Regions from separate parts of the Kitasatospora sp. NBC_01560 genome, predicted to be linked through region 3. Evidence: riboswitches for the same ligand, from Rfam matches in the RefSeq annotation. Region 3 holds a riboswitch; each other region holds the start of a gene.
The links. A riboswitch is a leader RNA that binds a small molecule or an ion and turns the genes downstream of it on or off. The one in region 3 is predicted to bind S-adenosylmethionine.

Region 1: it holds a riboswitch for S-adenosylmethionine, as region 3 does, so the genes downstream of both, OH807_RS13010 (aminotransferase class V-fold PLP-dependent enzyme) here and OH807_RS36700 (ABC transporter substrate-binding protein) in region 3, are expected to answer to the same signal.
Region 2: it holds a riboswitch for S-adenosylmethionine, as region 3 does, so the genes downstream of both, thrC (threonine synthase) here and OH807_RS36700 (ABC transporter substrate-binding protein) in region 3, are expected to answer to the same signal.

Annotation. Positions count from the first base shown of each region.
Region 1 is NZ_CP109364.1:3,035,888-3,045,811, forward strand. It holds gene OH807_RS12985 (NlpC/P60 family protein) at 1-219, opposite strand, end outside; gene OH807_RS12990 (NYN domain-containing protein) at 432-1,754, opposite strand; gene OH807_RS12995 (hypothetical protein) at 2,149-2,409, opposite strand; gene OH807_RS13000 (rhomboid family intramembrane serine protease) at 2,611-3,393, shown strand; gene OH807_RS13005 (Lrp/AsnC ligand binding domain-containing protein) at 3,435-3,716, shown strand; gene OH807_RS13010 (aminotransferase class V-fold PLP-dependent enzyme) at 3,732-5,111, opposite strand; SAM riboswitch class IV at 5,162-5,279, opposite strand; gene trpD (anthranilate phosphoribosyltransferase) at 5,387-6,463, opposite strand; gene OH807_RS13020 (hypothetical protein) at 6,617-7,042, opposite strand; gene OH807_RS13025 (heme-copper oxidase subunit III) at 7,440-8,060, shown strand; gene OH807_RS13030 (c-type cytochrome) at 8,245-9,054, shown strand; gene OH807_RS13035 (Rieske 2Fe-2S domain-containing protein) at 9,051-9,924, shown strand, end outside.
Region 2 is NZ_CP109364.1:4,393,123-4,403,046, reverse strand. It holds gene OH807_RS19200 (hypothetical protein) at 1-581, shown strand, start outside; gene nagA (N-acetylglucosamine-6-phosphate deacetylase) at 660-1,940, opposite strand; gene OH807_RS19190 (ROK family protein) at 1,937-2,884, opposite strand; gene OH807_RS19185 (extracellular solute-binding protein) at 3,238-4,509, shown strand; gene OH807_RS19180 (cupin domain-containing protein) at 4,534-4,878, opposite strand; gene OH807_RS19175 (DUF3263 domain-containing protein) at 4,986-5,213, shown strand; gene otsB (trehalose-phosphatase) at 5,310-6,152, shown strand; gene OH807_RS19165 (trehalose-6-phosphate synthase) at 6,136-7,605, opposite strand; gene OH807_RS19160 (glucosyl-3-phosphoglycerate synthase) at 7,644-8,681, opposite strand; SAM riboswitch class I at 8,830-8,965, shown strand; gene thrC (threonine synthase) at 8,983-9,924, shown strand, end outside.
Region 3 is NZ_CP109364.1:8,575,047-8,584,970, forward strand. It holds gene OH807_RS36670 (hypothetical protein) at 1-815, shown strand, start outside; gene OH807_RS36675 (DUF6519 domain-containing protein) at 895-2,289, shown strand; gene OH807_RS36680 (GNAT family N-acetyltransferase) at 2,868-3,701, shown strand; gene OH807_RS36685 (M20/M25/M40 family metallo-hydrolase) at 3,698-5,053, shown strand; gene OH807_RS36690 (glutathione S-transferase C-terminal domain-containing protein) at 5,166-6,077, shown strand; gene OH807_RS36695 (NUDIX hydrolase family protein) at 6,257-6,778, shown strand; SAM riboswitch class IV at 7,052-7,161, shown strand; gene OH807_RS36700 (ABC transporter substrate-binding protein) at 7,410-9,050, shown strand; gene OH807_RS36705 (ABC transporter permease) at 9,047-9,924, shown strand, end outside.

The DNA.
Region 1 (9,924 bases), 5.5 Mb from region 3:
GTCGGCCCGCTCCTTGGCGCCGTTGTACTTCTCGGTGGCCTGCTCGGCCTCCTCCTGCAGCTGGTCGATCTGCGCCTTCACGTCCTCCTTCTTGGGGGACGGACTCGGCGCGGCGTGGGCGGCGACCTGGGCGGAGAGAGCGACCGCGGTCGCAGCGGCGGCAGTGAGCACGGAGACCCGCGCGCGGCTCGGCTGCTTGGGACGGCGGTGGGAGGCCAAGAGACCGGCTCCTTCTTCCAACGGACTCACCCTAACGAGTGAGAATCCGGAAAATAGGTTTGACGCCAGACACTAGTGAAGATCCACGCTTTCCGCCACTCCCCCGAAGGCGTGAACTCCGGCCCGCCGTCATGACTTCACCGGATCCCCACATCCCCGCAAACCGGACGCTGACCAGGCGTCACTCCGGTCCGGACGGGCTCCGCGCCGACCTAGGGCCGGGCCAGCCGGTTCAGCAGCAGCACCGAGGCGACGGGGCGCGCGCCCGCCTTCCGCACGCCGTCCGCGACCTCCCGGTCGGCGGAGACCACCACCACCGGACGGCCCTGCGGCTCGGCCCGGACCAACCGTCTGATCAGCTCGTCCGCCGTCTCGCCGGTCCGGCTGAAGCGCACCCGGACCCCGCGCGGCGGCGCCAGGATCACCGGCACGTCCAGGTCCTGCCCGTCGAACACACAGGTGACCTCCGCCTGGGTGCGCTGGGCCAGCATGGCCAGCCCGCCGAGCAGCCGGATCCGCTGCTGCTCCAGCGGGAGCGTCGGGTAGCCGGTCTTGGTCACGTTGTAGCCGTCCACCACCAGGTGGACCTGCGGGATCGCCAGCAGCTGGTCCAGCAGTGCCGGATCGTCCTCGGCCAGCCCTCGCCGGGCCACGTCGTGCGGCGAGGCCGAGCCCGGCACCACCGCCTCCACCAGGTCGGCCGGGCGGATCTGCGAGACCGGCAGCGCCAGCTCCCGCTGGAGGCCCTGCGCCGACTGCAGCACCGTGTCCAGAAGCAACCGCAGCCGCATGTCCTCAACGCTGCGCCCCTCCCGGGCCGACCGGCGGCCCTGCTCGGCGGCGGTCTCCAGCTCGGAGATCCGGTGCCGGAGCCGGCGCACCTCGCTCTCCCCGGCGCCACGCTCGGTGGCCACCTGCGTCTTCAACGCCTCCAGCTCCGCGGTGAGCCGGCGGACCTCGGCCTGCGCCCGGCGGGTGTCGCTCTCCAGCGACCGCAGCTTGCGGCGCAGCGACTCGGCCTCCTTGCGGACGTCCTCCGACTCGCTCCGCTGCCGGTCCAGGTCCGCCCGGGCCCCGGCCCGCACCTCGGCCAGCTCCGCCTGCAGCTTCTCCACCAGCCGGGCCGCCTCGGCCGCCGCACCCTCGGCACCGGCCCGCTCGGCCTCCTCACCGGCCTCCGCGACCAGTCGGCTCCAGCCCGCCGAACGCACCAGGTAGGCCGCGGCCGCGACATCCATCGGGTCGGCCGCCCCGGGCACCGTGCCCGACTCCAGCGCCGTCACCAGATCGGGCTGGCCCAGTCGCAGCCGCTCCGCTATCCGCACCCGGAAGGCCGGCTCGGACTCCAGTGCGGCGGCGAGCGCGGTGGCCGCGTACTTGGCGCGCCGGGCCGGGGTGAACTTGGCGTACTGGCGGAGCGTCTGCGGCAGCTCGCCGGGCGGCAACCCTCCCAGTGCGTCGGCGGCGAGGCCCACCACCCGCCGACGCACCCCCTCCGGCAGCGGCCGGTCGAGCTTCTCCACGGCCTTCTCCACGGGCTTCTCCGCGACCTGCTGCCCGGCTCGGCCGGAGCCGCCGCCTGGCGCGTCCGCCGCGTCCGCCCCGCCGTCGGCACCGGCTTCCGCCGGCTCGTCACCGCCGGACTCCTCGCCCGCCACCGGCCCGCCGGGGGCCGCCTCGGCGGGGGCTGCGGTGCCGGACGGCTCGGCCTCGGCCGCGTCCGGCGCGCGCCCGTCCACAGCGGGCTGCCGCCCCTGCGGCCCGGCGGGCTCCTTCGCTGCGTCCACCACGTCCTCGGCTCCGATCCTGGTCCAGCGGGTACGGCCGTCGGCGGCCGCCCTCGTCGTCACGCTCCGTGCGCTCTGTCTGTATTGTCCCGTGCCGCGGGCGGCCGCGCCGCGCGCCGCCGCCCGCCGCACGGGCCGGGCATCAAGCCTGCTCGGGGGCCTCGGTGTCCTCGGCGCCCGGGCGGGCCACCAGCTCGACCTGGTCCACGGCGTTGCACCAGCGGCAGCGCACCGACTCGACGGTCTCGCTGTGGACCTCGGTCTCCTCCACCTCGGAGTCGCCGGCCAGGTCGAAGTGCAGGAACTCGGTGACCCGGGCGGACCGGGTCACGTCGAAGCGGGTCAGGTTGCCGCACAGGGTGCAGCGCCAGCGCGTCTCGGGGGTCAGGGCGGGGACGGTCATCGGGGGTCCTCTCGGGTGGTCCCTGGGTGGGCGCAGGCGCTCCCCCCGGAGCCCCGGCGTCGGCGGCGGGAGGCGGGAATGCCCGCCCCAAGCCTATTGCCTGAGGCAACCGCACCGGCCACCGGTCGCGACCTTCGGCGCCCTAGCCCACCTGCCGTAAGCCCGGTGCCGGCCGTGCCGGGCGGAGGGATGCTTGGCCGCATGGCGATCCCGGTCCTCGACCACACCGGTGCGCGGGGCGGCCGCCCGGCCGCGCCCGTCCCGGCCGTCAGCTACGCGCTGATCGCGCTCAACGTCCTGGTCTTCCTGCTGGGCCCGGCCGCCGGCCTCAACCCGCTGTACGGCCGCGGGCAGGAGCGGGTCTGCGCGGAGCAGCGGTACGAGCAGCGCTGGGGTGCCGTCCCGGCCGAGCTGCTGGCCGGACGCCCGCTCACCGCCGCCCAGCTCGCCGAGGCGCCCGATCCGGTGCCCGGCTGCCCGGCGGCGCCCACCCCGGGCAAGCACCCGGCCCTCGCGGTGCTCAGCGCGCTGTTCCTGCACGCGGGCTGGCTGCACCTGCTGGGCAACCTGCTCTTCCTGTACGTCTTCGGCCCGACCGTGGAGGAGCGGCTCGGCCGGGCCGGGTTCGCCCTCTTCTACCTGGCCGCCGGTTCGCTGGCCACCTATGGCTTCGCCCTGGCCGAGGCGCACTCGGCGGACTCCACCCGGGTGCTGATCGGCGCCTCGGGTGCGATCTCGGCCGTCCTCGGCGCCTACCTGCGGCTGCACCCGCGCGCCCGGGTGACCACGCTCGTCCCGCTGCTCCTCTTCCTTCCGCTGCGCTTCCCGGCCTGGCTGGTGCTCGGCCTCTGGTTCGCCCTGCAGTGGTGGTCGGTGCACTCGGCCGGGCCGGGCGTCGCGTACCTGGTGCACGTGATCGGCTTCTCGGCCGGCTTCCTGTACGCCTGCACGCTGGCCACCCGCCCCCCGCGACGGTCCGGCTGACGCCCGATACCCTGGCGGCACCTCACAAAGGAGCCCGAACAGTGATCACCGCCATCGTCCTGATCAAGACCAGCGTCGACCGCATCCCGGAGATCGCCGAGGCCATCGCGGCCATCGAGGGCGTCAGTGAGGTCTACTCGGTGACGGGCGGGTACGACCTGGTGGCCATGGTCCGGGTGCGGCGGCACGACGACCTCGCCGAGGTGATCCCCGGCCGGCTGAACAAGGTCCCGGGCGTGGCCCACACCGAGACCCAGATCGCCTTCCGCACCTACTCCCAGCACGACCTGGAGGCCGCCTTCGCGCTCGGCCTGGACGGCTGACCGCCCGCCGGGCGCTCAGCCCTCGCGCCGGCCCCGGGCGACCTCCACGGTGGCGACGCAACGGCCGCCCTCGTTGCGGTACTTCCAGGCCGCGCCGTCGGTGACGAGCTCGCGCACGGCGGTCAGGAAGCGCTCGATGTGCTCGTCGGGGGTGCCGGCCCCGAAGCTGACCCGGATGGCGTTCAGGCTCCGCTCCCCCGGCAGCGACGGCTCCGGCGCGCCGCACTCGGACGGCGCCACGTCCTCGTCGCCGAGCAGCGTGCGCACCAGCGGGTGCGCGCAGAACAGGCCGTCGCGCACCCCGATGCCGTACTCGGCGGAGAGCGCGGCCGAGAAGTGCGAGCTGTTCCAGCCCTGGACGACGAAGGAGAGCACGCCCACCCGGGCCGAGTCGGCGCCGAACAGGTTGAGCACCTTCACCTCCGGGACCTCCGCCAGACCGGCCTTCAGCCGGGCGACGAGCTGCTGCTCGCGGGCCTCCAGCGCGTCCCAGCCGGCCTCGGTCAGCGCCCGGCAGGCCGAGGCGATGGAGTAGGCGCCGATCACGTTCGGCGAGCCGGCCTCGTGCCGGGCCGGGCCGGTGTGCCACTGCACGGCCACCGAGCCGTCGGTCTCCCGGGCCACGGTACGGGTGGCGCCGCCGCCCGCCAGGTACGGCTCCGCCGCGTCCAGCCAGTCGGCGCGGCCGGCCAGCACCCCGGCACCGAACGGCGCGTAGATCTTGTGGCCGGAGAAGGCGATCCAGTCCACCCCGAGCTCGCGCACCGAGACCCGGTGGTGCGGGGCGAGCTGCGCGGCGTCCAGCACCACGCGGGCGCCGTACCGGTGGGCGGTGGCGGTCAGCTCGGCGACCGGCCAGAGCTCGCCGGTGACGTTCGAGGCGCCGGTGACGCAGAGCAGCTTGGGGCCCTCGGGCGCCCCGGCCAGCGCGGCGTCCAGGGCGGCGACCGCCTCCTCCCGCGAGCGCGGGGCCCGCAGGTAGGTGACCTCCAGGCCGGCGTGCGCCCAGGGCAGCAGCGAGGCGTGGTGCTCGGTCTCGAAGGCGAACACCCGGGTGCCCGCCGGGACGGCGCCGGCCAGCAGGTTCAGCGAGTCGGTGGTGGCCCGGGTGAAGACCACCTGGTCGCCGTCGCGCAGGTCGAGGAAGTCGGCGACGGTGCGGCGGCTCTGCTCGAACAGGTCGGTGGAGAGCTGGGAGAGGTAGCCGGCGCCGCGGTGCACGCTCCCGTAGTACGGGGCGTAGGCGGCGACGTCGTCCCAGACGCGCTGGAGCGCCGGGGAGCTGGCGGCGTAGTCGAGGGCCGCGTAGCCGACCTTCTCACCGCTGGCGAGCGGGACCTGGACGTCGTGGCCGAGGACGGCGAGCGGGGCGCAGATCTCAGTGGCGAGGGACATGGGGATGCACTCCTTCTGGGGAAAGGACCCCGGGAGTACGTCTCGTCCGGCGTCCGCGCTTGCCACGCGGACGGTTTGCCGCGGGACCCGGTCCTCACCCAGGGCACCCCGCCACGGACGGAGGGTTGCCGGACAGCCAGCTGGGGCTTTGTGCTGTCACTCATGACCTGGCCAAGACTCTAGGTCGCGTCCGTCGGGTGGTCAAACACCGGTCCGCCATCCGGACAACGGCAGGGGCCCGCGGAGTGCGCCCCCGCGGGCCCCCAACGGCCGTCTCAGGCCTGGGCGGTCGCCTCCGACCAGCGCTTCAGGACGTCCTGCGCGGCGCCCGAGTCGATGGCGGCCGCGGCCCGTTCCATGCCCGCCGCCAGCTGCTCGGCGAGCGGCGCGTCGGTGAGGTCCAGCGCGGTCAGCCCCGCCGCGGCGTTCAGCAGGACGGCGTCGCGCACCGGCCCGCGCTCGCCGGCCAGCAGCCGGCGGGCCACCTCCGCGTTGTACGCCGGGTCCGCGCCGCGCAGCGCTTCGATGCCGACCGGCTCGATGCCCACCTCCGTCGGGTCGAAGGTGGTCTCGGTGACCTCACCGCCGGCCACGATCCAGACCCGCGAGGTGGTGGTGATGGTCAGCTCGTCCAGGCCGTCGTCGCCCCGGAAGACCAGGGCGCGGGCACCGCGCCGGGCCAGGACGCCGGCGATCAGCCCGGCCAGCCGGGTGTCGAAGCAGCCGATCGCGTGGGCGGTGACCCGCGCCGGGTTGGTCAGCGGGCCGAGGATGTTGAACGCCGTCGGCACCCCGAGGTCGCGCCGCGCGGTGGCGGCGTGCCGCATCGACGGGTGGAACTTCGCGGCGGAACAGAAGGTGAGCCCGACCTCCTCGGCCACCTCGGCGACCCGCCGGGCGGAGAGGTCGAGACGGATGCCGAGCTTCTCCAGCACGTCCGAGGAGCCGCTCGCCGAGGAGGCGGCCCGGTTGCCGTGCTTGACCACCTTGGCGCCGGCCGCGGCGGCCACGATCGCCGACATGGTGGAGATGTTGACGGTCTTCGCCCGGTCCCCGCCGGTGCCGACGATGTCCACGGCCGGGCCGGGGATGCTGAGCGGCTCGGCGTGCGCGTACATGGCGTCGACCAGGCCGGCCACCTCGTCGACCGTCTCGCCCTTGGCCCGCAGCGCCACCATGAACCCGGCGACCTGGGCCGGGGAGGCCTCCCCGCTCATGATCCGGTCCATCGCCCACGAGGCGGCGTCCTGGTCGAGGTCCTCGCCCCGCAGCAGCGCCGCCAGGATGTCCGGCCAGGTGCGGACCACCTGCACGGGGTCCTGGCCGCCGTTCGCAGGGTTCACGTTCACCATGGCTGACTCCAGCTCGTGTCGGATCCCCGGAGGGATGTCCGTAGGGATGGGAGCCAGCCTATCGAGCGGCGGGACGCCGCCGTCCCGCCGCAACCGATCTTTCTCTCGTACTGAGACGCCCGCGCCGCCGGGCCGTCCGGCGCCGGGCCGCGGCTAGCCGGCGGCGGGCGTGCGCTTCGCCAGCCGGGCCCGCAGCAGCACGGCGGCGGCCTCGGCCAGCGCCACCGGGTCCACCGGCCGGGAGATCGCCGCGTCCGCCCGGCTCCAGGCCGCCAGCCAGGAGTCCTGCGGCCGGCCGATCAGCACCAGCAGCGGCGGGCAGCCGTAGATCTCGTCCTTCAGCTGCCGGGCCAGCCCGAGCCCGCCGGCCGGCACCGCCTCACCGTCCAGCACGCAGAGGTCCACTCCGCCCTTCTCCAGTGCCTTCAGCACCGCGGGGGTGGTCGCGCACTCCAGGTAGGACAGCTCCGGGAGGTCCTCGGCGGGCCGGCGTCCGAGCGCCGTCAGCACCTGTTCGCGGGTGTTGCGGTCGTGGCTGTAGACGAGAACGGTCAGCGTCTCGTCGGCTGTGTACGCCATGGGCCCTGCTCCCTCGAAGTGTGATCCGGACCACGTTCGCCTCATCCCGGATGCTACTCCCGATCACCCGCCGCCGAGCCCCAACCGCCCGATCCTTCTCAAGCCGCCGCGCCCGTGACTCACCCGCCCGGAGCACCCGCCGTCACCCCCGTAGGCGCGGTCCACCCGTACGGCCGACAGAATGGCTCCTCCCTTTACTCCCCACCCACCCCGCAGGGGTGTAGCGACACGCAGGGCAGAGGGGTCGAAGGGGCCCTCTAAGAACCGTCAGAAAAGGGACACGCCGCTGCTCAGTGCCGGTCCGGACGCTCCGTCGGGTGCCAGGGGGGCATACCGCACGCACCGGACACTCCGAGGGAGACCCCCCGGCGTGAAGACGGAATAAGGGACCGACATAATGTCCGTCGTGGCGACAGCAACAGCAGTAGAAACCGGGCACGCGCACGGATCGGTCAACCGGCCGAACATGGTCAGCGTCGGAACGATCGTCTGGCTCAGTTCCGAGTTGATGTTCTTCGCGGCCCTCTTCGCGATGTACTTCACGCTCCGCTCCGTCAAGGGAGCCGAGTTCTGGACCGAGAAGGCGCACGCGCTCAACGTGCCCTTCTCCTCGGTCAACACCACGATCCTGGTGCTCTCCTCGCTCACCTGCCAGCTCGGCGTGTTCGCGGCCGAGCGCGGGGACGTGAAGAAGCTCCGTTCGTGGTTCGTCATCACCTTCGTGATGGGCGCGATCTTCATCGGCGGCCAGATCTTCGAGTACACCGAGCTGGTCAAGAAGGACGGCCTCTCGCTGTCCTCCGACCCGTACGGCACGGTGTTCTACCTCACCACCGGGTTCCACGGTATGCACGTGACGGGTGGTCTGATCGCCTTCCTGCTGGTCCTGGGACGGACGTACGCAGCCAAGCGCTTCACGCACGAGCAGGCCACCGCCGCCATCGTGGTGTCGTACTACTGGCACTTCGTCGATGTCGTGTGGATCGGCCTGTTCGCGACCATCTACCTGATCAAGTAACCAGCTGATCAGGTCGCTGGCCACCGGCCCCGGGGCCCCGCCCTCACCGGCGAGGGGCCTCTTTGCCGGTGCCGCTCCCACCGACCGACCGCGCGCGCAGCCCTAGACAGGCAGCCTCGTGCCGGCCAGACCGGCCGCCGGGTGCACCCACCAGTCGACCAGATCCTGACACCGGGGTTATTCCGTGAAAAAGCTCTCCGCACGACGGCGCCACCCATTGGCGGCGCTGGTCGTCCTACTTCTCGCCCTGGCGGCAACCGGGGGGCTGTACGCCGCGTTCGCGCCCGCCGACAAGGCGCAGGCCGACGTCGCCGCGCAGTCGCTCGCGATCGATGAGGGCAAGAAGCTCTTCGCCGTGGGCTGCTCCTCCTGCCACGGCCTGAACGGCCAGGGCAGCAGCGACGGTCCCAGCCTCGTCGGCGTCGGCTCCGCCGCGGTCGACTTCCAGGTGGGCACCGGCCGCATGCCGGCCCAGCAGCCCGGCGCCCAGGTGCCGCGCAAGAAGAACATCTACTCGCAGGCGGACATCGACCAGCTCGCCGCCTTCGTCGCCTCGCTCGGCCCCGGTCCGGTCATCCCGACCGAGGAGCAGTACACCTCGACCAACCCGGAGGACATCTCCAAGGGCGGCGAGCTGTTCCGCACCAACTGCGCCCAGTGCCACAACTTCGCCGGCCAGGGCGGTGCCCTGACCAAGGGCAAGTACGCCCCGTCGCTGGAAGGCGTTGACCCCAAGCACATCTACGAGGCCATGCAGACCGGCCCGCAGAACATGCCGTCGTTCCCGGACACCACCATGCCCGAGGAGCAGAAGAAGCAGATCGTGGCCTTCGTCCGCCACACCACCAACGATGAGCCGAACCCCGGTGGTCTCACGCTCGGCAGCCTCGGTCCGGTGACCGAGGGCCTGTTCGGCTGGATCTTCGGTCTCGGCGTTCTCATCGCGGTCGCGATCTGGGTCGCCGCCCACACCACCAAGGCCAAGAAGTCATGAGCCAGGACATGTCAGAAGAGAAGCTTCCGGAGTCCCACGGCTCCGCCGGGCACCACGAGGTGGCCGCCCACGGCGATCCGTTCGCCGATCCGGGCCTGCCGGCCCACGAACCGCGTCGCACCGACATCGACGAGCGGGCCGCCAAGCGTGCGGAGCGCCAGGTCTCGCTGATGTTCGTGGTCTCGATGCTCGCGACGGTGGGCTTCATCGCCTCCTACGTGGCCATCGACCCGGACAAGATCGTCTACGTCTTCCCGCTGGGCCACATCAGCGCGCTGAACTTCGCGCTGGGCCTGACCCTGGGCGTGGCGCTGTTCATGATCGGCGCGGGCGCGGTCCACTGGGCCCGCACCCTGATGTCGGACCACGAGATCCCGGCCGAGCGTCACCCGATCGAGGCCGACGACGAGGTCCGCAACGACGTCATCGAGCAGTTCCGGACCGGCGCCGCGGAGTCCGGCTTCGGCCGCCGCAAGATGATCCGCAACACCCTCATCGGCTCGATGGCCCTGGTGCCGCTCTCCGGTGTCGTGCTGCTGCGCGACCTGGGCCCGCTGCCCGAGGACAAGTTGGAGCACACCGGCTGGATCGAGGCCACCCCGGCCAAGCCGCTGCAGCTGATCAACATGAACACCAACCTGCCGATGAAGGCCGAGGACATCATCCAGGGGTCGCTGACCTTTGCGATGCCCGAGGGGCTGCACGTCCACGACGAGGACTTCCAGCAGCAGATCGCCAAGGACGCCCTGATGCTGGTGCGCATCGCGCCGGAGGACATCAAGGACGACGAGTCGCGGGAGAAGGGCTTCGAGGGCATCCTCGCCTACTCCAAGATCTGCACCCACGTCGGCTGCCCGATCAGCCTCTACG
Region 2 (9,924 bases), 4.2 Mb from region 3:
CCGTGGCGGTGGTCGCGGCCATCGCGATCGGCGCCGGGATAGCGCTTTCCACCGGGGACCCGGGCGACGGCAAGGACGCCAAGGGCGGTGGCCGGACGGCCGCCCCGCCCGTTCCGGGCACCGGCACCGGCAGTGCGTCGGCCACGGGTGCGGCCTCGCCGTCGGCGAGCGCCTCCGGCGCCGGTGCGCTCGGCCCGGTCGACGCCGGGCAGCTGCAGGCGCAGAACGCGCCGTCCGGGAACACCGTCAAGGGGGCCAAGTCCGCGGACGGAAGCTACCTGACGCTCCAGGCGGGCGGCTCGGTCAGCTGGACCGGCGACGTGGCCGCGGCCGGCACGTACAAGTTCACCGTGCACTTCAACAACGCGGCGGGCGACGTGAAGGCGGCGGCGACCGTGAACGGCAAGGACTGGCCGAGCGGGCTGGCCTTCAAGAACTACTCGCCGGGCAAGGACCCGGCGGCCTCCTGGTACACCACCTACATCACCCCGACCCTGCAGGCGGGGTCGAACACGATCATGATCGCGGGCCCGGCCGGTGGGTCCGTCCTGATCGACCAGGTGGTCGTGGAGGCCGCCTGAGCCGCGCCCGACGCACAGCGGCCGCCCGTTCCCCGTGGGGAGCGGGCGGCCGCTCGTCGTTCCTGGCCGGGCGGTCCGTCAGGGCGCCGGGACGGTGGCGAAGCGCTCGCCGCCGGTGATCCACTCGCCGCGGCGCATCACGGCCACCAGGTCGTGGGTCGCGGAGTCGACGACGACGAGGTCGGCGAGCTTTCCGGCCTCCAGCGAGCCGACCGTGCCGTCGAGGCCGAGCAGCCGGGCCGGCACCGCGCAGAGCGACTCGACGGCCTGCGTCAGGGACAGGCCGTTGACGGTGACCGAGCGCTTGAACGCCACGTCCAGGGTGAGCGTGGAGCCGGCGATCGCACCGCCCTCGACCAGACGGGCCACGCCGTTCTCGACCTCGACCTGGAGCGGGCCGAGCGGGTAGAGGCCGTCGCCCATGCCGGCCGCGCCCATCGCGTCGGTGATCAGGGCGACCCGCGAGGCGCCCGCGGTGCCGTAGGCGAGGTCCAGCACCGAGGGGTGCAGGTGCACGCCGTCGTTGATCAGCTCGACGGTGACCCGCTCGTCCTCCAGCAGCGCCACGATCGGGCCCGGCGCGCGGTGGGCGATGCCGGGCATCGCGTTGAACAGGTGGGTCGCGACGCTCGCCCCCGCCTCGATCGCCTCCAGCGTCTTCGCGTAGTCGGAGTCGGTGTGGCCGACCGCGGCGATCACCCCGAGCTCGGCGAGCATCCGCACCGACTCCAGGCCGCCGGGCAGCTCCGGCGCGAGGGTGACCATCTTCGCGTGGCCGCGCGCCGCGTCGACCAGCTTGCGCACCAGCGCCGGGTCCGGGTCGCGCAGCAGGTCCGGCCGGTGCGCGCCGCACCGGTTGTGGGAGATGAACGGGCCCTCGAAGTGGATGCCGGCCAGCACGCCGTCCTCGACCAGCTCGGACAGCACGTGGGCCTGCCGGGCCACCTCGTCGATCTCACCGGTCACCGTCGAGGCGACGGTGGTGGTGGTGCCGTGCTCCAGGTGGGTCCGGGCGGCGCGCAGCGCCTCCTCGGCGATCCCGGACGCGTACGAGGCACCGCCGCCGCCGTGCACGTGCAGGTCCACGAAACCGGGCAGCACGGTGTACCCGGCCAGGTCGAGATCACCCGCACCGGCCGCACCACCACCATCCGCACCATCCGCACCGGCCGCACCATCCGCACCGGCCGCACCGGCCTTACCGGCCGCGGCGTCGGTGACGCCCGTGACGGCGGCGATCCGGGTGCCGTCGACCACCAGCCGGCCGTTCTCCACCACCCCGCCCGGCAGCACGAGCCGGGCCCCGGCCAGGACAGTGCCCCGCGGCAGCGCCGCTGATTCGATACGCGCGGCAGTCACGCGGTCACCTCCATGGAGAGCAGATCCCAGGCGAGCAGGCCTGCGCCCAGGGATGCGGCGGTGTCTTTGAGCATGGCGGGTACGACCTCGGGGGGCATCTGGAAGGTCAACCGCTCGCTCACGGCCGCGCGCAGGGGAGTGAAGAGGGTGTCGCCGGCCTCGGCCAGGCCGCCGCCGACGATCACCGTGGACGGGTCGAGCAGGCTCTGGGCGAGCACGATCCCGTCGGCCAGGGCGTCCACCGCGTGCTGCCAGACCGCGACCGCGCGGGGGTCCCCGGCGTCCACCGCGACGGCGCAGGATGCCGCGTCGGCGTCGGGGTCCCCGCTGGCCGCGGCCCAGGCCCGGGAGACGGCGGAGGCGGAGGCGAGGGTCTCCAGGCAGCCCCGGGCGCCGCAGCCGCACTGCGGGCCGCCCGGCCGGACCACGACGTGGCCGATCTCGCCGCCGTAGCCGTGGGCGCCGGCCTCGATCCGGCCGCCGATGCCGATGGCACCGGCGATGCCGGTGCCCAGCGCGACGAACAGGAAGCGGTCGACACCGCGGCCCGCGCCGAGGCGGCCCTCGGCGAGGCCGCCCGAGCGCACGTCGTGGCCGAGGGCCACCGGCATCGCGGCGCCGCCCGGGCCGGCCAGGCGTTCGCCCAGCAGCTCGCGCATCGGCAGGTCCCGCCAGCCGAGGTTGGCGGAGAAGACCGCGATGCCGTTCTTCTCGTCGATCGTCCCCGGGACGGCGACGCCCGCCGCCAGCGGGGCGACGCCGAAGCGGCTGCGGCCCTCGTCCGCCAGATCGGCGGCGAAGTCGAGGATGGCGGCGACGACGGCGTCCGTGCCGTGCTCCCGCCCGGTCGGTCGGCGTGCTTCGAACAGCACGGAGCCGTCCTGGGCGAGCAGCGCGGCCTTCATGCCGGTGCCGCCTACATCGAGTGCGATGACGTGCTTCACGGAGGACAGTTTCCCTTGGCTGGGTCGGAGAGGTCTAGTCCAGTTGTCGGATTGGTCTGGTCCAAAGTAAGTGAGCTTTGTCGCAGAACCAGGGGCTCTGCGGCGCTTTGCGCTCGCCGCGGCGGGCTTCGGTCGGCGCGGTTCCCGGGCCGGACCGGCCGGGGTGCGGGCCGGCCGCGCCCCGATCCATTGCGCATCGTGCAACGACCTCCGCACTTCGATAACTACCCGCCGGGTACGGCCCGGAGGTCTGGACCACTGTGCAGGCAGTTTGGCAGTGTGGCGCTCCCCCTGCCGGATTCCACCCGGTCCGGTCCTCTTTCTCCCCCACCCTCGTGAAGGCGGTACCCGCGTTGAACAGGCGCGCCCAGGCCCCCACCCGGCTGCTCGGCACCGCGCTGGCCGGAGCACTCCTGCTCACCGGCTGCGGCGGCCAGGGCGACGGCACGGTCACCCTCAAGCTGGTCGCGGCCGACTACGGCGAGGACGCGGCGACCAGCTCGAAGCTGTACTGGGACGACGTCGCCCACCGGTTCGAGGCCGACAACCCGGGCGTCAGGGTCGACGTCGAGGTGGTGAGCTGGACCGACATCGGCAAGCGGGTGAGCGACCTCGTCGGCAGCGGCAAGTCGCCCGACCTGGTGCAGACCGGCGGGTTCGCCGACCAGGTGGCCGCCGACCGGCTCTACCCCGCCGCGGACGTGCTCTCGCTGGACACCCAGGCCAACATGATGGAGTCGTTCTCGCACGCCGGCCAGGTGCTCGGCACCCAGTACGGGATCCCGTTCGTCTCCTCGTCGCGGGTGCTCTTCTACAACAAGGCGATCTTCCAGAAGGCCGGGATCGACAAGCCGCCGGCCACCTGGAACGAGCTGAAGGCGGCCGCCGAGAAGATCAAGGCCAAGGTGCCCGGGGTGATCCCGTACGGGCTTCCGCTCGGGCCCGAGGAGGCGCCGGCCGAGTCCATGCTCTGGACGCTCAGCGGCGGCGGCAGCCTCTCCGACGACGTCGGCAACTACACCATCGACAGCGCGCAGAACCAGGCGACCTTCGGCTGGCTGCGGACCAACCTGGTGGACACCAAGCTGACGTACCCGGAGCCGGGGAAGATGAACCGGACGCCGGTGTACACCGACTTCGCCGCGGGCAACGTCGCGATGCTGAACGGGCACCCGACGCTGCTGCGGATGGCCACCAAGGCGAAGGTCGAGTTCGGGACGGCGCCGATCCCCAGGAAGGACGGCCTGGCGAAGACCGGCAGCCTCGGGGTGGCCGACTGGATGATGGCCTTCAAGGCCAACGGGCACCGCAACGAGATCCGCAAGTTCCTGAGCTTCGCGTACGCGAAGGACAACCAGCTCAAGTTCGACGAGACGTACAACCTGCTGCCGGTCACCCAGGACGCCTTCAACGAGGTGGCCAAGGACGGGAAGCACGAGGACCTGAAGCAGTTCACCGCCGGGCTGACCAACGCCAGCTTCTACCCGTTCGGGGATCCGGCCTGGGTTGAGGTCAGCAACCAGATCAAGGCCGGGATCGGCGGCGCGGCGACCGGGGACGCCAAGCAGGTGCTGGAGGGGCTCCAGGAGAAGGCGGTGAAGGAGGCGGCCCGGGTCCGGAAGTGAACCCGGGCCCGCCCCCGGGACGGGTCAGAGGCTGATCGCGTAGGCCTTGCGCAGGGTCTCGTGGACGGTCCAGGTGGTGCGGTCCCCGGCGCGCAGGACGGCGCAGTCGCCCGGGCCGACGTGCAGGGTCGGGCCGCCCTCGATCTCGATGGTGGCCCGGCCGCTCAGCACCACGAACAGCTCGTCGGCCTCGACGTCGGTGACCACGCCCGGGGTGATCTGCCAGATGCCGCGCAGCTGGCGGCCGTCGGGGGACTCCGAGAGCACCCGCCCGGAGACCTCGGGGGTGCCGGAGACGATCTGGGCCGGGTCGAGCGGGTCGGGTTCGAGCTCGGCGGTCGGGATGTGCAGGACGAAGCTTTCGGTCATGCCACCGACGCTAGCCAGCCGGGCCGCGGTTTGCCGGGCGCACAGTGTGTCGGGTGCACGGGGGAGAATGACACTCCGTAGTGGTGCCGGGCGGAGGCGAGTGGCGCGTGGGTGAGCTCAGTGAGCGGGACGTGGCGGTGCTGGAGCTCGAAGGGCGGCAGTGGCGGACGGCCGGCGCCAAGGAGCGGGCCGTCCGGGAGGAGCTCGGGCTCTCCGGCACCCGGTACTACCAGCTGCTGAACGCGCTGCTGGACCGGCCGGAGGCGCTGGCCCACGCCCCGGTGCTGGTGAACCGCCTGCGGCGGGTGCGCGCCGCCCGGCGCGCGGCCCGGTAGGCGGCGGCGCGGTAGGTGGCGGTGCTCCGGGTGGCGGCGTGCTGGGCGGCGGCGCGGTACGGGCTTCCGCCGGACGCGGCTGGGTAGGTTCGGGGCATGGGTCTTCAGGGGATTGCGACACCGACGACGGACGCCGGCCGCGCGGGGCTGGAGGCGGTCCTCGCCTCGCCGCGGGACGCGGTGGTGGCGCTGGATTTCGACGGCACGCTGGCGCCGATCGTGGCCGATCCGAGCCGGGCCCGGGCGCACCCCGGCGTGGTCGGGGCGTTGCGGCGGCTGGCGCCCCGGGTGGGCGCGATCGTGGTCGTGACGGGCCGGCCGGCCGGGCTGGCGGTCGAGTACGGCGGGTTCGCCGGGGTCGACGGGCTGGTGGTGCTGGGCCACTACGGCGCGGAGCGCTGGGAGTCGGGTGCGGTCACGGCGCCGCCGGTGCACCCGGGGGTCGCCGGGGCGCGGGCCGGGGTGGACGCGGTGCTGGCGGCCGCCGGAGCCCCGGAGGGCACCTGGGTCGAGGACAAGGGGCGGTCGCTGGCGGTGCACACCCGCCGGGCCGGGCGGCCGGAGGAGGCCTTCGAGTTGCTGCGGGCGCCGGTGGAGGCGCTGGCCGCCGGGCACGGGCTGGTGGTGGAGCCGGGCCGGCTGGTGCTGGAGCTGCGGCCGCCGGGCGTGGACAAGGGCGCGGCGCTGACCGGGTTCCTGCGGGAGCGGGGCGCCCGGTCGGTGCTGTACGCCGGGGACGACCTGGGGGACGTCGCGGCCTTCGCGGCCGTGGAGCGGCTGCGGGGGGAGGGCGTGGCCGGGCTGCTGGTCTGCAGCGGTGCGGTGGGCGACGCGCCGGTGAAGGAGCTCGCCGACCGGGCCGACCTGGTGGTCGAGGGCCCGGCCGGCGTGGTGGGGCTGCTGGACGCGCTGGGCGCGGAGCTCAGCCGAGCGCGTTGAGCTGGTCGAGGAACCACTGCTGGGGCGGCAGCGCGGTGGCCGCGGCGGCGAGCCGCTTCGTCCGGTCGGCGCGCTCGTCGGCGGGCATGGTGAGCGCGGCGTGCAGGGCGTCGGCGGTGGCGATCACGTCGTAGGGGTTGACCGTGAGCGCGTCGTCGGCGAGCTCGGCGAACGCGCCGGCCTCGCGGGACAGGACGAGGGCGCAGCCGTGGTCGGAGACCACCGGCACCTCCTTGGCGACCAGGTTCATGCCGTCCCGGATCGGGTTGACCAGGGCGACGTCGGCCAGCCGGTAGGCGGCGAGCGAGCGCGGGAAGTCGTCGTCGACGTGCAGGATCAGCGGCTGCCAGCCGGGGGTGGCGAACTCCTCGTTGATCTCGGCGGCGAGCCGCTCGACCTGCTCGGTGTAGGCGCGGTACTCGGCGAGGTCGGTCCGGGACGGGTACGCGAAGGCGATGTGGACGACGCGGTCCCGCCATTCGGGGCGGGTGCGCAGCAGGTGCCGGTAGGCCTGGAAGCCGCGGACGATGTTCTTGCTCAGCTCGGTGCGGTCGACCCGGACGACGGTGCGCCGGCCGCCGACGGCCTCGCGGAGCGTGGCGAGGCGCTCGTCGACGTCCGGCCGGTGGGCGCGCTCGCGCAGGAAGTCGGCGTCGGCGCCGAGCGCGTGCACGCCGAGGCGGGTGGTCCGGCCGGCCAGGGTGACGGTGAGCGCGGTGCGGTCGACGGTGGCGCCGAGCAGCTGCTCGCAGCAGTCGGCGAAGGACAGCGCCCAGCGACGGGTGAGGAAGCCGGCCCGGTCGGCGCCGAGGATGCCGGTGAGGACGGCCTCGGCGACGTCGTCGGGCAGCAGCCGGAAGTACTCGGGCGGGGCCCAGGGGGTGTGCGAGAAGTGGCCGATCCGCAGGTCGGGCCGGGCCGCGCGGAGCAGCGCCGGGGTCAGCGACAGGTGGTAGTCCTGGACCAGCACGGCCGCGCCGGGGGCGGCCTCGGCGGCGAGCGCGTCGGCGAAGGCGGCGTTGTACTCCGTGTAGGCCTGCCACTCGGTGCGGAAGCCGGCGTCGAAGGCGGGCGCGGTGGGGGTGGCGTAGAGCAGGTGGTGGACGAACCAGAGGGTGGAGTTGGCCACGCCGTTGTACGCGCGGGCGAAGGTCTCCGGGTCGATGTCCAGCATCCGGACGGCCTGTCCGCCGACGTCGTGGCCGGCCCGGTCGAGGCGCCCGTCCGGCGCCTCCCGGGCGGCCCGGCGGTCGGCGTCGCCGAGGGCCGCGCAGACCCACACGGCGTCGGGGTCGTCGATGGCGGAGAGCCCGGAGACCAGGCCTCCGCCGCCGCGGCGGAGGGTCAGTGTGCCGTCGTCCGCCGCGCTGAACGACACCGGTCCGCGGTTGGAGGCCACCAGGACGGTGGCGGCGCCGGTCTGACTCGAACGCTCGGTCGTGTGATCGCCCATGGTTGGTACGTTGCCGTGGGTCCGGGGTCGCAAACCCGTCACCGGGGGAGGTGACGGGTCACATACTCGGGAACGGTGTGCATCGGCGGCCGTTCCAGCGCGCCGACCGGGTGGGTGTGGGCGGTGAATGCCCCGGTCTCCGGGTCGCGGGTGTACTGGGTGAGCAGCGGGTGCACCAGATCGGCGGAGGCCTTGAGCCGGTGGGAGCGGTCGAGCCGTTCGAGTGCCGTGCGGTAGATGGTGGCGGCCATCCGGCCGAGGGCCTGGCCGTCCTGGTGGCGGTGGTGCCGGACCCCGACGTCGACCTGGGCGAGGGCGTCCAGCCCGGCCGTCTCCAGGGCGTCGACCAGCAGCCCGAGCTCGACGCCGTAGCCGGTCGGGAACGGGAGCCGTTCGAGCAGGGAGCGGCGGGCCGCGTACTCACCGCCGAGCGGCTGGACGAAACCGGCGAGTTCCGGCCAGTGCAGGTTGAGCAGCGGGCGGGCGACCAGCTCGGTGACCCGGCCGCCGCCGGACGGGACGACGGTGCCGTCCCCCGCCGGGCCGCCCGTGGACACCTCCAGCGGCCGGTCGTACATGGCCTTGACCAGCTGGATGTCCGGTTCGGTGAGCAGCGGGCCGATGATGCCGGACACGAAGGCGGGGTCGAACTCGCGCAGGTCGGCATCGACGAAGCAGACGATCTCGCCGCGGGTGACGAGCAACGAGCGCCAGAGCACCTCGCCCTTGCCGGGGGCCGCGGGCAGCCGGGGCAGGATCTCGTCGCGGCGCACCACCCGGGCGCCGGCCGCGGCGGCCGCGGCGGCGGTGCCGTCGCTGGAGCCGGAGTCGACCACGACCAGTTCGTCGACCAGCGGCAGGCGCTCCATCAGCTCCCGGCGGACGGTGCGGACGATGTCGCCGACGGTGGCCTCCTCGTCCAGGGCGGGCAGCACGACGCTGACGGTGCCGGCCCGGCCGGCGGCCCGCTTGGCGTCCAGGAGGGTGCGCACCGGACGGTCGGCCGCGCTCCACGAACGGCGGCGCAGCCAGGACGCCACCGGTGGGAGGAGCTCGGGGGTCGGGTCGGCGGGCACGGGTCTCTCCTCGGCGGATCGGGTGGGACGGACCATCTCGCGTGGCGGACGGTCCCGTTCAGGGTTGACGCCTTCGGATACAGTCTTCGTACAGCGGCCGGACCTTCGCACGCCGGGGTCACCGCTGAGCAGGACCACAACTTCACAGAGCTCATCCAGAGGGACTGAGGGAACGGCCCGTTGACGTCCCGGCAACCTTCTCGCACGGCAGGCGTTCTCATGCCCCGGCGGGACAGGTGCCAATTCCGGCCTGTGGCGCGCCCGCGTCACGGGGAAGATGAGGAGAGAGGCCTCCGCCATCATGGCTATCGACACCGTTGCACCCGCATCCGTTGACCTCGGCCCCGCCGCCGCGCTGTCCTGTCGCGAGTGCGGCACCCGGTTCCCGCTCGGCCCCAGCTTCGCCTGCGTGGAGTGCTTCGGGCCGCTGGAGATCTCCTACGAGTTCGGCAGCGAGTCCGCCGAGGAGCTGCGCAAGCGGATCGAGGCCGGTCCCGCCTCCATCTGGCGCTACGCGCCGCTGCTGCCGGTGCCGGCCGACGTCGCCTCGAAGCCCAACCTGAACCCCGGCTGGACCCCGCTGGTCAAGGCGGACAACCTGGGCCGCGAACTCGGCTTCACCGCCCAGCTGCACATCAAGGACGACTCGGGCAACCCGACGCACTCGTTCAAGGACCGCGTGGTGGCCTGTGCCATCGAGGCCGCGCGGGCGTTCGGCTTCACCACGCTGTCCTGCTCGTCGACCGGCAACCTGGCCGGCGCGGTGGGGGCGGCGGCGGCCCGGGCCGGCTTCAAGTCCTGCGTCTTCATCCCGCACGACCTGGAGCAGGGCAAGGTCGTGATGGCCGGCGTCTACGGCGGCGAGCTGGTCGGCATCGAGGGCAACTACGACGACGTGAACCGCTTCTGCTCGGAGCTCATCGGCGACCCGGCCGGCGAGGGCTGGGGCTTCGTCAACGTCAACCTGCGCCCCTACTACGGCGAGGGCTCCAAGACGCTGGCGTACGAGATCTGCGAGCAGCTGGGCTGGCGCCTGCCGGAGCAGATCGTGATCCCGATCGCCTCGGGCTCGCAGCTGACGAAGATCGACAAGGGGCTGCAGGAGCTGATCCGGCTCGGTCTGGTCGAGGACCGCCCGTACAGGATCTTCGGCGCCCAGGCCGAGGGCTGCTCGCCGGTGTCGGCGGCGTTCAAGGCCGGCCGCGACGTCATCCGGCCGGTCAAGCCGGACACCATCGCCAAG
Region 3 (9,924 bases):
ACTGGTCCGGCAACCGTCCCGACGCACTGCGGATCACCGGAACCGGCCGCGGCACCGGGCCCCTGCCGGTCGTCGTCCTCGACGGCCTCACCGTCACCGGCCGCAGCGTGCAGATCCGCGGACCGATCGGCCGGGTCGTGCTGCGGCACTGCACGCTGGTGCCCGGATGGGACCTCGACGAGCGCTGCCGGCCGCAGCAGCCGGAGGAGGCCAGCCTGGAGCTGATCGACACCCCGGCCGACGTCCTGGTCGAGCACTCCGTCCTCGGCACCGTCGTGGCCGGCCGGGAGGACGCACCGGCCGAGCCCAACCGCATCCACCTCACCGACAGCGTGCTCGACGCCACCGGCCGGGACCTCGCCGCGCTGACCGGCGTGGAGGACCGCCAGGCCCCGGTGGTGTTCTCGGCCAGCCGCAGCACCGTGATCGGAACGCTCCACACCCGCGCCGTCGGACTGCTGGAGAACTGCCTGCTGGACGGCGACGTGCGGATCGGCGACGTGAGCTCCGGGTGCGTCCGGTTCAGCTGGCTGCCGCCCGGCTCCCGCACCCCCCGGCGGTTCCACTGCGAGCCCGACCACTCCGGGGACCGGGCCCGGGTGGCCCCGCGGTTCACCAGCACCCGCTACGGCACCCCCGGCTACGTCCGGCTCGCCGACGACTGCCCCGACGAGATCCGCCGCGGCGCGGAGGACGGATCCGAGATGGGCGCCCTGCACGACCTCTTCCTGCCCCTGCGGGAGGAGGGCCTGCGCGCCAGGCTCGCCGAGTACACACCGGCCGGCTGCGACAGCGGGATCCACTTCGTCACGTGAGCCTGCTGCCCGCCGGGTACCCGGTCTTCCATCATGGGTCAGGTATCCAGTCGCAGCTCAGCCAGGGAGCGAACCCACCATGCAAGGCGACTTCTCCCGCATCACCTTCGACCAGGCGGCCCGGGGCTTCTCGGCCGTCCTCTCCCAGCAGGGGCGGGTGCAACTCGACTCCGAGATCAACGAACAGACGGCGATCCTGCTCCACTACCTGCGCACCCTGGCCGCGGACGTGCTCGGGCCCGCCGCCTACCCGGCCGGCCCGGACGGGAAGGCCGACGGCGGGTTCAAGGTCGACTTCAGCGGCGGCGTCCTCAAGGTGTCGGGCGGCCGGATGTACGTCGACGGCATCCTGTGCGAGTCCGCCGGCACCACCGAGTACTGGACCCAACCCGACGGCCACCTCGACCAGCAGAGCGACCCGGCGCTGCCCGCCGGGGCGTTCCTGGTCTACCTGCGGGTCTGGGAGCGGCTGGTCACCGCCGACGAGGACCCGGCGATCCGCGAGGTCGCGCTCGGCCTGCACGGGCCGGACACGACCGTGCGGACCAAGGTGGTCTGGCAGATCTGCTGGCTCCCCCTCGTCGCCGAGCGGGGGATCCCCGACCGGGGGACGGCGGTGCGCTTCCTCAGCGGCCTGATCGCGCAGGCCTTCAAGCCGGGGCCGCTGCTCACCGCCCGGGCCCAGCAGGCCCGGGGCGACAGCGAGCCCAGTGACCTGTCGCCCGACTCCGGCTACCGCGGTCTGGAGAACCAGCTCTACCGGGTGGAGGTGCACCGCGGCGGTCCGGCCGGCACGGCGACGTTCAAGTGGTCCCGGGAGAACGGCTCGGTGACCCTGCCCGTCCGGTCCGTCGCCGGGGCCACCGTCGAACTGGACACGCTCGGCCGGGACGCCCGGCTCGGCCTGGAGGTCGGCGACCTCGTCGAGCTCGTGGACGACAGCTGCGTGTACCGGGGGCCCGACGACACGGCTGACCGGCCGAGCCCCCGGCTCCACGCCGTCGCCGAGGTCGACCGCACCGCGCGCCGGGTCGTGCTCGACGCCGATCCGTCCACCGACCCGAACCGGCGGGCGATCGGCTCCGACCCGGGCCGCCACCCCGCGCTGCGCCGCTGGGACCACCGGCGCCCGGCGCCGGCGAGCGACGGCGGCGGCACCGGGACCGGGACCGGTGGAGCCCTGCTCGTCCAGGAGGACGACTGGCTCCCGCTGGAGGACGGCGTGGAGGTGAGGTTCACGGGCAGTGACGATCCGGCCAAGCCCCGCAAGTACCGCGCGGGCGACCACTGGCTGATCCCCGCCCGCGTCGTCACGGGCGACGTGGAGTGGCCGGCCGACGCCGACGGCCGGCCGCAGGCGCGGGAGCCGCACGGCATCAGCTACCACCACGCGCCCCTGGCGGTCGTCGAGGGGGTCGGCGATCCCGTCCGCCAGGTCGTCGACCTGCGCATTCCGTTCCCGCGCCCGAACTGAGCGCCGCGGTGCCCCGGAGCGCCGCCCCGGGGCACCGCGCCCCGGCCGGGGCACACCGCCGGGGCGTCCGCGCGCGGGGATCCGACATTGCCCCTGGAATCGGCGCCGCCGAGCGGTAGTGTTGACCTTCACGGTCGCCGGATGTGGAACGGACGGACGATGTACGCACGCCAGCTGCGGGACGAGCGGGTGGTCTTCGGACGCCTGCGCCGGTCGCGTGCGGCGTGCCGACCGGAGGGTGACCCCCGTCGTGCCGTGTCCGACGGGCGGGCCCGTGACGCCCGGCTCGTGCGGCGCCGCTGGATCGACGGCGTCGGCTCCCCGACCGGCCTCTGTTGCCCGTAGCGGTCCGACACGCCCTCGCGTCTGTGCTCCCGCAGGCGGGGCGGGCCCGCGCTCCGGCCCGGCCGTCCCGTCCGCCCGTCCGTCCGTCCAGCTCTGTGCCCTTCCGCCCCTCCGTCCTGCTGTCCCGGCGGGCCCCGGTCTCCCCGGCCCCCGGCCCCGGCAGGCCCCCGGCCGACGCCGGACGGACCGCGGCCGAAGGCACCGGGAAGACCGAGAACGAGGAACGGCTTCGCATGCCCCAGCACCCCCTGCTCACCCCCGACGGTGCGCCGGCCGGCCCGTCACCGGCCGGTCCGAGGCCCGCGGTGCCCGGGCGGTCCGCGCCCCGTCCGCGCCCCGGGAGCCGTCCGCGCGGTGCCGCGGACGGCGACCGGCACCGCCACCCCCTGGACAATCCGGCCCGGGCCGCCCTGCTCGGCCCGCACGCCCACTTCGCCGAGCGGCGCGGCGACGTCCTGCGCTACCCGGCTGACGTGTCGCCGTTCGCGGCCCTCCCGGACCGGCCCGACGAGGAGACCTGGCGCGACCTGGCGGCCCTGTTCGGGCCGGGCACCGTGCTCAGTGCCACCGGCGACCCGAGCACCGTGCCGGGCCACTGGGAGATCGTCATGCACGGCCCCGGTGTGCAGCTGGTGGACGACGGCCTGCGGGCCGAGCCCGACGAGGAGGCCGTCCGGCTGGGCCCCGCCGACGTACCGGAGATGCTGGCGCTGGTGGCACACGCCCGGCCCGGCCCGTTCCTGCCCCGCACCATCGAGTTCGGCGGCTACCTGGGCATCCGGCGCGGCGGCGAGCTGGTCGCGATGGCGGGGGAGCGGCTGCGTCCGCCGGGCTGGACCGAGATCAGCGCCGTCTGCACGGCCGAGTCCCACCGCGGGCAGGGCCTGGCGACCAGGCTGGTGCGAGCGGTTGCGGCGGGGATCCGCGAGCGGGGCGACACGCCCTTCCTGCACACCTCCGCGGCCAACAGCACGGCGATCCGGCTCTACGAGTCGCTGGGGTTCCGGCTCCGCCGCAAGGTCACCTTCCTGGGCCTGCGCGTCCCCGGCGGGGAGCAGGGCGCGTGACGGCGGCGCCCGGGACGGACCCCGCCCGCCGGCCCGGCGCGGGCCCCGAGGCCGAAGCCGCGGTGCGCGAAGTCGTCACGCTGGCCTCCGAGTTGATCGCGATCGACACCACCAACCCCGGTGACCCGGGCGCCACCGGCACCGAACGGGCGGCCGCCGAGTACGTGGCCGCCAGGCTCGCCGAGGCCGGCTACGAGCCGACCTACGTCGAGACCGGGCCCGGACGCGGCAACGTGATCGCCCGGCTCCCCGGCGCGGACCCGACGCGCGGTGCGCTGCTCGTCCACGGTCACCTCGACGTGGTGCCCGCCGACCCGGCGGAGTGGACCGTCCACCCGTTCTCGGGCGAGGTCCGCGACGGGTACCTCTGGGGGCGCGGCGCCGTCGACATGAAGGGCATGGTCGGGATGACCCTGGCCGTCGCCCGGCGGTTCCGGCGCGAGGGCGTCGTCCCGCCGCGGGACCTCGTCTTCGCCTTCGTCTCCGACGAGGAGAACGGTGGCTTCCAGGGCGCGCGCCGGCTCGTCGACGAGCACCCCGGGCTGTTCGAGGGGGTCACGGAGGCGATCGGCGAGGTCGGCGGCTTCTCGGTCACCTTCGACGGCGGCGCGCGGGCCTACCTCGTCGAGACGGCGGAGAAGGGCGTGATGTGGCTGCGGCTGCGGACGACCGGCACCTCCGGGCACGGGTCGATGCTGCACACCGACACCGCCATCGGCAGACTCGCGGCGGCCGTCACCCGTCTTGAGGCGCACCGGTTCCCGCTGATCCTCACCGACCCGGTGCGCGAACTGCTGGAGGGAGTGGCCGAACTGACGGGTGTCCCGTTCGACGAGCGGGACCCGGAGGCGGCCGTCGCCCGGCTGGGGCACCTGTCACGGTTGATCGGCGCGAGCCTGCGCGACACCGCCAACGTCACCCTGTTCAACGCCGGCCACGCCGGGAACGTCGTCCCCTCGCAGGCCCGCGCCACCGTCGACGTGCGCATCCTGCCGGGCCGGGAGGAGGAGTTCGAGGCCGAACTCGCGGACCTCCTCGGGCCGGACGTCGAACGCGAGTGGGACAGCCTGCCGGCCGTCCGGACCACCTTCGACGGCGCGATCGTCGACGCGATGGCGCTGGCCATCGGGGCCGAGGACCCGGGCGCGCGCGTCCTCCCGTACATGCTGTCGGCCGCCACCGACGCCAAGTCCTTCCAGCGCCTGGGCATCCGTCACTTCGGCTTCGCGCCGCTGCGGCTGCCCGCCGAGCTGGACTTCACCGCGCTCTTCCACGGTGTGGACGAGCGCGTGCCGGTCGACGCCCTGGAGTTCGGGACGCGCGTCCTGGACCGCTTCCTGCGCTCCTGTTGACCGGGCTCGCCGGCCGGCCGGCGAGCCCGCCGCCGGTCGGCAGCGCTGCGCGCACCGGCGCACCGTTCCACCCCCTTCACCGCACCGTTCCGCCCCCTTCGAGGAGTTCGATGTGAGTCAGCACGTGAACTACGCCAGCCCCGTGGACACCGCCGCCCACGGCGAGTACCGGATCATCCGGACGCCCGGCGACGAGCGCCCGCTCTACCGCTTCAACGGGCGGATCACCGCCGACGGGAGCAGCGGTCACCTCGCCGAGCCCGGCCGCTACCACATCTACGCGGGCTGGTTCTGCCCCTGGGCGCAGCGCGTCACCATCCAGATCGCCCTCAACGGGCTGGAGGACGCCGTCTCGGTCTCCTACGTCGACGACCGGCGCGACGCCCGCGGTTGGGCCTTCCGGGAGACCCACGGCCCCGACCCGGTCAACGGCTTCACCCTGCTGCGCGACGCCTACGAGCGGACCGAGCCCGGTTTCGACGGGCACGTCTCGGTGCCGACGCTCTGGGACCGCACGACCGGACGGGTGGTCAGCAACGACTTCACCGGCATAGGCATCGACCTGGCGACGCAGTTCGGCCGCTGGAGCAACGGCGCCGACACCTACCCGGAGGACCTGCGGGCCGAGATCGACGCCCTCGACGCCCGGCTGGGCCCGGCCGTCAACCACGGCGTGGGGCCGGCGGCCGGCACCGGGGAGGCCGCGCTCGCGGCCCGCACGACACTGCTGGAGACCTTCGCCGAGCTGGACGCCCGGCTGGCCACCCGCCGCTACCTGCTCGGTGAGCGGCTGACCGAGGCGGACGTGCGGCTCTGGGTGACGCTGGTGCGCTACGACGCCCGGAGCAACCACGACCGGGCCATCAACCCCGGCCTCGCCGAGTACCCGCACCTGTGGGCCTACGCGCGCGACCTCTACCAGCAGAAGGCGTTCGGCAGCACCACGGACTTCGCCACCTTCAGCACACCCGGCGCCGAGGTGCCCGACTGGAACGCCCCGGCGGAGCGGCCGCAGACCGTCTGAGGCCCGGGCCGGCGGTGCCCCGGGGGTGCGGTGCGTCCCGGGGCACCGCGCCGCGGGGGCACCGGCCGGGCGTGGGCGGTGCGGCGGATCGGCACGGGAACGGCGGGCGTTGCCTGCTCCGCCGGGCGGGGCGTCAGCACGGGGGAGCCCCGGGAACGTACGATCGCCCAATGTCTGACATGACGGAAACCACGCCGGGCTGGCTCGCTCCCGAGGAACTGGAGACCACCCGCGCCCGGATACCGATCCTGTACGTCGAGGCGGTGCCGGTGCGCGTCGACGACACCGGTGAGGTCACCCAGATCGGACTGCTGCTGCGGATCGGCCCGGACGGGACGGTCAGCCGCACGCTGGTCTCCGGCCGGGTGCTGCACCACGAGCGGGTCCGTGACGCCCTGTTGCGGAACCTGGAGAAGGACCTCGGCCCGGTGGCGCTGCCCCGGATCCCGGCCTCCCTGCAGCCGTTCACCGTGGCCGAGTACTTCCCGACCCTGGGCATCACCGAGTTCCACGACCCCCGCCAGCACGCGGTGTCCCTGGCCTACATCATTCCGGTGGCGGGCGACTGCCGGCCGCGTCAGGACGCCCTCGACCTGGTCTGGTTCAGCCCGGCGGAGGCCGCCTCGCCGCTGGTGCAGCAGGACATGCCGGGCGGGCAGGGGGCGTTGCTCAAGCGGGCCCTCGCCCACGTCGGCTGCTGACCCGGCCCGGCGGCGCGCCCGGCCGGGGCCGCACCCGGCCGGGGGCCGCCGCCGGGTGACCGCGACCGTGCTCTCCTCTGCGCCCTCCGCCCTGCCCTTCTCGGCACCCTCCGCCGCGCCCTGAGCCACTGTCGGTCGGCCCGGCACCGCCGCGCGGAGGAGCGTGCGCCCGCCCGGGACCACCCCCTGATCAGGTGTCGGTGTGGTCACTCTTCCGCGGGCGCCTCCAACAGGCATTGACGCCGGGGAACTTGTTGATCTACGGTTCCAGCGCGCCACGAGTTCCGGTGTTCAAGCCCTGGCTGGCCGGACGGCAACCCCCTGACGCGGTGGGGTGCTCCAGGTGAAGGCTCGGTGGACGTTCCGTTCCGCAAGCGCGATTGCACCGGCCACGGGCCGGGGTCACACACACCAGGAGGTCGGCATGGCAGGGTTCTTCCGCCGCCGCCACATCGATCTGCTGCTGGTGTCCAGCGCGCTCTGTCGTCACTGACCGCCTCCGGACGGCCGTCGGCCGTCCGGGCCCAGTGACCGACCTCCCACGCGAGCGCACCCTGCCCGGCTCCCGGCCACCCGTCCGGCGGCCCCGGCGTGCTCGCGTCCATCAAGCGCGCGGAAGCAGAGAACTCCCATGTCATCCTTCAGAACTTCGGCCGTTCGCGGCATCGGTGTGATATCCGTCGGCACGGCGACGTTGGTGGCCCTGACGGCCTGCACCAGTGCGCGGAGCACGACCGGCGCCGGCGGGAGCTCGGCGAAGGCCATCACCATCGGCACCACGGACCAGGTGACCGGCCTCGACCCGGCGGGCTCCTGGGACGCGGGCTCGGGGACGATCGAGAGCGAGGTCTACGCGACGCTGCTCACCGCGAAGAACGGCTCCTCGGACGTCTCACCGGACTTGGCCTCCGCGGTCGAGCTGACCGGCCCCAACGCGTACACCGTCACCCTCAAGCCGGGGCTGAAGTTCGCCAACGGGCACGAACTGACCTCCTCCGACGTCAAGTTCAGCTTCGACCGGCAGCTCGGGATCGCGGACAAGAACGGCCCGTCCTCGCTGCTGTACAACCTTCGGTCGGTGGACGCCACCGACCCGGCGAAGGTCGTCTTCACCCTCAAGTCGGCCAACGACACGCTCTTCCCGCAGATCCTCTCCACCGCGGCCGGCTACATCGTGGACGAGCAGGTGTTCCCCGCCGACAAGATCCTCGACGACGCTGCCGTGGTCTCCGCCAAGCCGTGGTCCGGCCCGTACGCGATCGGCACCTACGACAAGAACTCGCTGGTCTCGTTCACCGCGAACGCCGCCTACCAGGGCCTGTTCGGCGCCGCGAAGACCAAGAACATCCAGCTCAAGTACTACACGGACGCCGGCAACCTCAAGCTCGACGTCCAGCAGGGCACCATCGACGCGGTCTACCGCACCCTGCCCACCACGGACCTCCAGGACCTCTCCACCAAGCCGGGCGTCGTGGTGCACACCGGCTCCGGAAACGGCATCCGGTTCATCGTCTTCAACCTGAAGACCCAGCCGTTCGGCTCCGCCACCCAACAGGCCGACCCGGCCAAGGCGCTGGCGGTCCGTCAGGCCGTGGCCGACTCCGTCGACCGGGCCCAGCTCGCCTCCCAGGTCTACAAGAACACCTTCCAGCCGCTCTACACCTCCGTCCCCGACGGCATCACCGGTGCCACCCCCGCCCTCAAGGCGCTCTACGGCGACAAGCAGGGCGGTCCGGACAAGGCCGCGGCGGCCCAGCGGCTCTCGGCGGCCGGGGTGAGCACCCCCGTCGCGCTGAACCTCCAGTACAACACCGACCACTACGGCTCCTCCTCGGCGGACGAGTACGCACTGATCAAGACCCAGCTGGAGGCCACCGGCCTGTTCAAGGTGAACCTCCAGTCCACCGCCTGGGCCCAGTACGGCAAGGAGCGCGTCGCCGACCAGTACCCGCTCTACCAGCTCGGCTGGTACGCGGACTACCTCGACGCCGACAACTACCTCGCCTCCTTCTACGCCGACAACAACTGGGTCAACAACGCCTACGACGACCCCGCCGTCCGGGCGCTGATCAAGCAGGAGGAGACCGAGACCGACCCGGCCAAGCGCACCACCCTGATCCAGCAGGCCCAGGAGGCGACCGCCGCGGCCGTGCCGCTGGTGCCGCTGCTCCAGGGCTCCACCGCGATCGTCACCCGCGAGGGGATCGCCGGCGTGCCGGACAAGCTCACCAGCGCCTACCAGTTCCGCTGGGCGGAGCTCTCGAAGAAGTGACCGTCCACGCGCAGGAAACCTCCGGCGCCGTCGGCTCGGCCGGCGGCGCCGCCGGGTACGGTCTCGCCCGCTACCTGATCGTCCGCTTCCTCCTCATCATCCCCACCGTGCTCGTCCTGGTCAGCGTCGTCTTCTTCCTGATGCGCGCCACCGGAGACCCGATCACCACCGCCTTCGGCGACCGCCTGACCCCCGAGCAGCTCCAGGCCAAACTGCACCAGGCGGGCTACGACCGCCCGCTGTTCAGCCAGTACCTGGACTACCTGCGTGCCGTGCTCACGGGGGACTTCGGCACGACCGCCACCGACAACCGCGCGGTCTCCGAGGTGCTGAGCACCTTCGGTGCCGCCACCGTCGAGCTGGCCGGCTTCGCGCTGCTCGTCGCGCTGGTCGTCGGCCTGCCACTGGGCATGGTCGCCGCCTCCTACCGCGACCGCGCGCCGGACGTGGCCCTGCGGCTGCTGGCCATCCTCAACTACGCCACCCCGGTCTTCTTCCTGGGGCTGCTGCTGAAGCTGGTCTTCGCGGTCGGGCTGGGCTGGTTCCCGGCCTCGGGCCGGGCGAGCATCGACGTCCAACTGGAGCTCCAGGACCGGTCGAGCAGCACCGGGCTGTACCTGGTGGACGCGCTGCGCAGCGGTGACTGGTCGGCCGTCACCGACGTGCTGGCGCACGCGGTGCTGCCCAGCGTCGCGCTCGGGCTGCTCGTCGCCGGGGTCCTGCTCCGGCTCGTCCGGACCAACCTGATCGGCACGCTCTCCGCCGACTACGTCGAGGCGGCCCGCTCCCGCGGCGTCGGCCGGTTCCGGCTGGTGACCGGGCACGCCACCCGGCCGGCCCTGATCCCCGTGGTGACCGTGCTCGGGATGCAGAT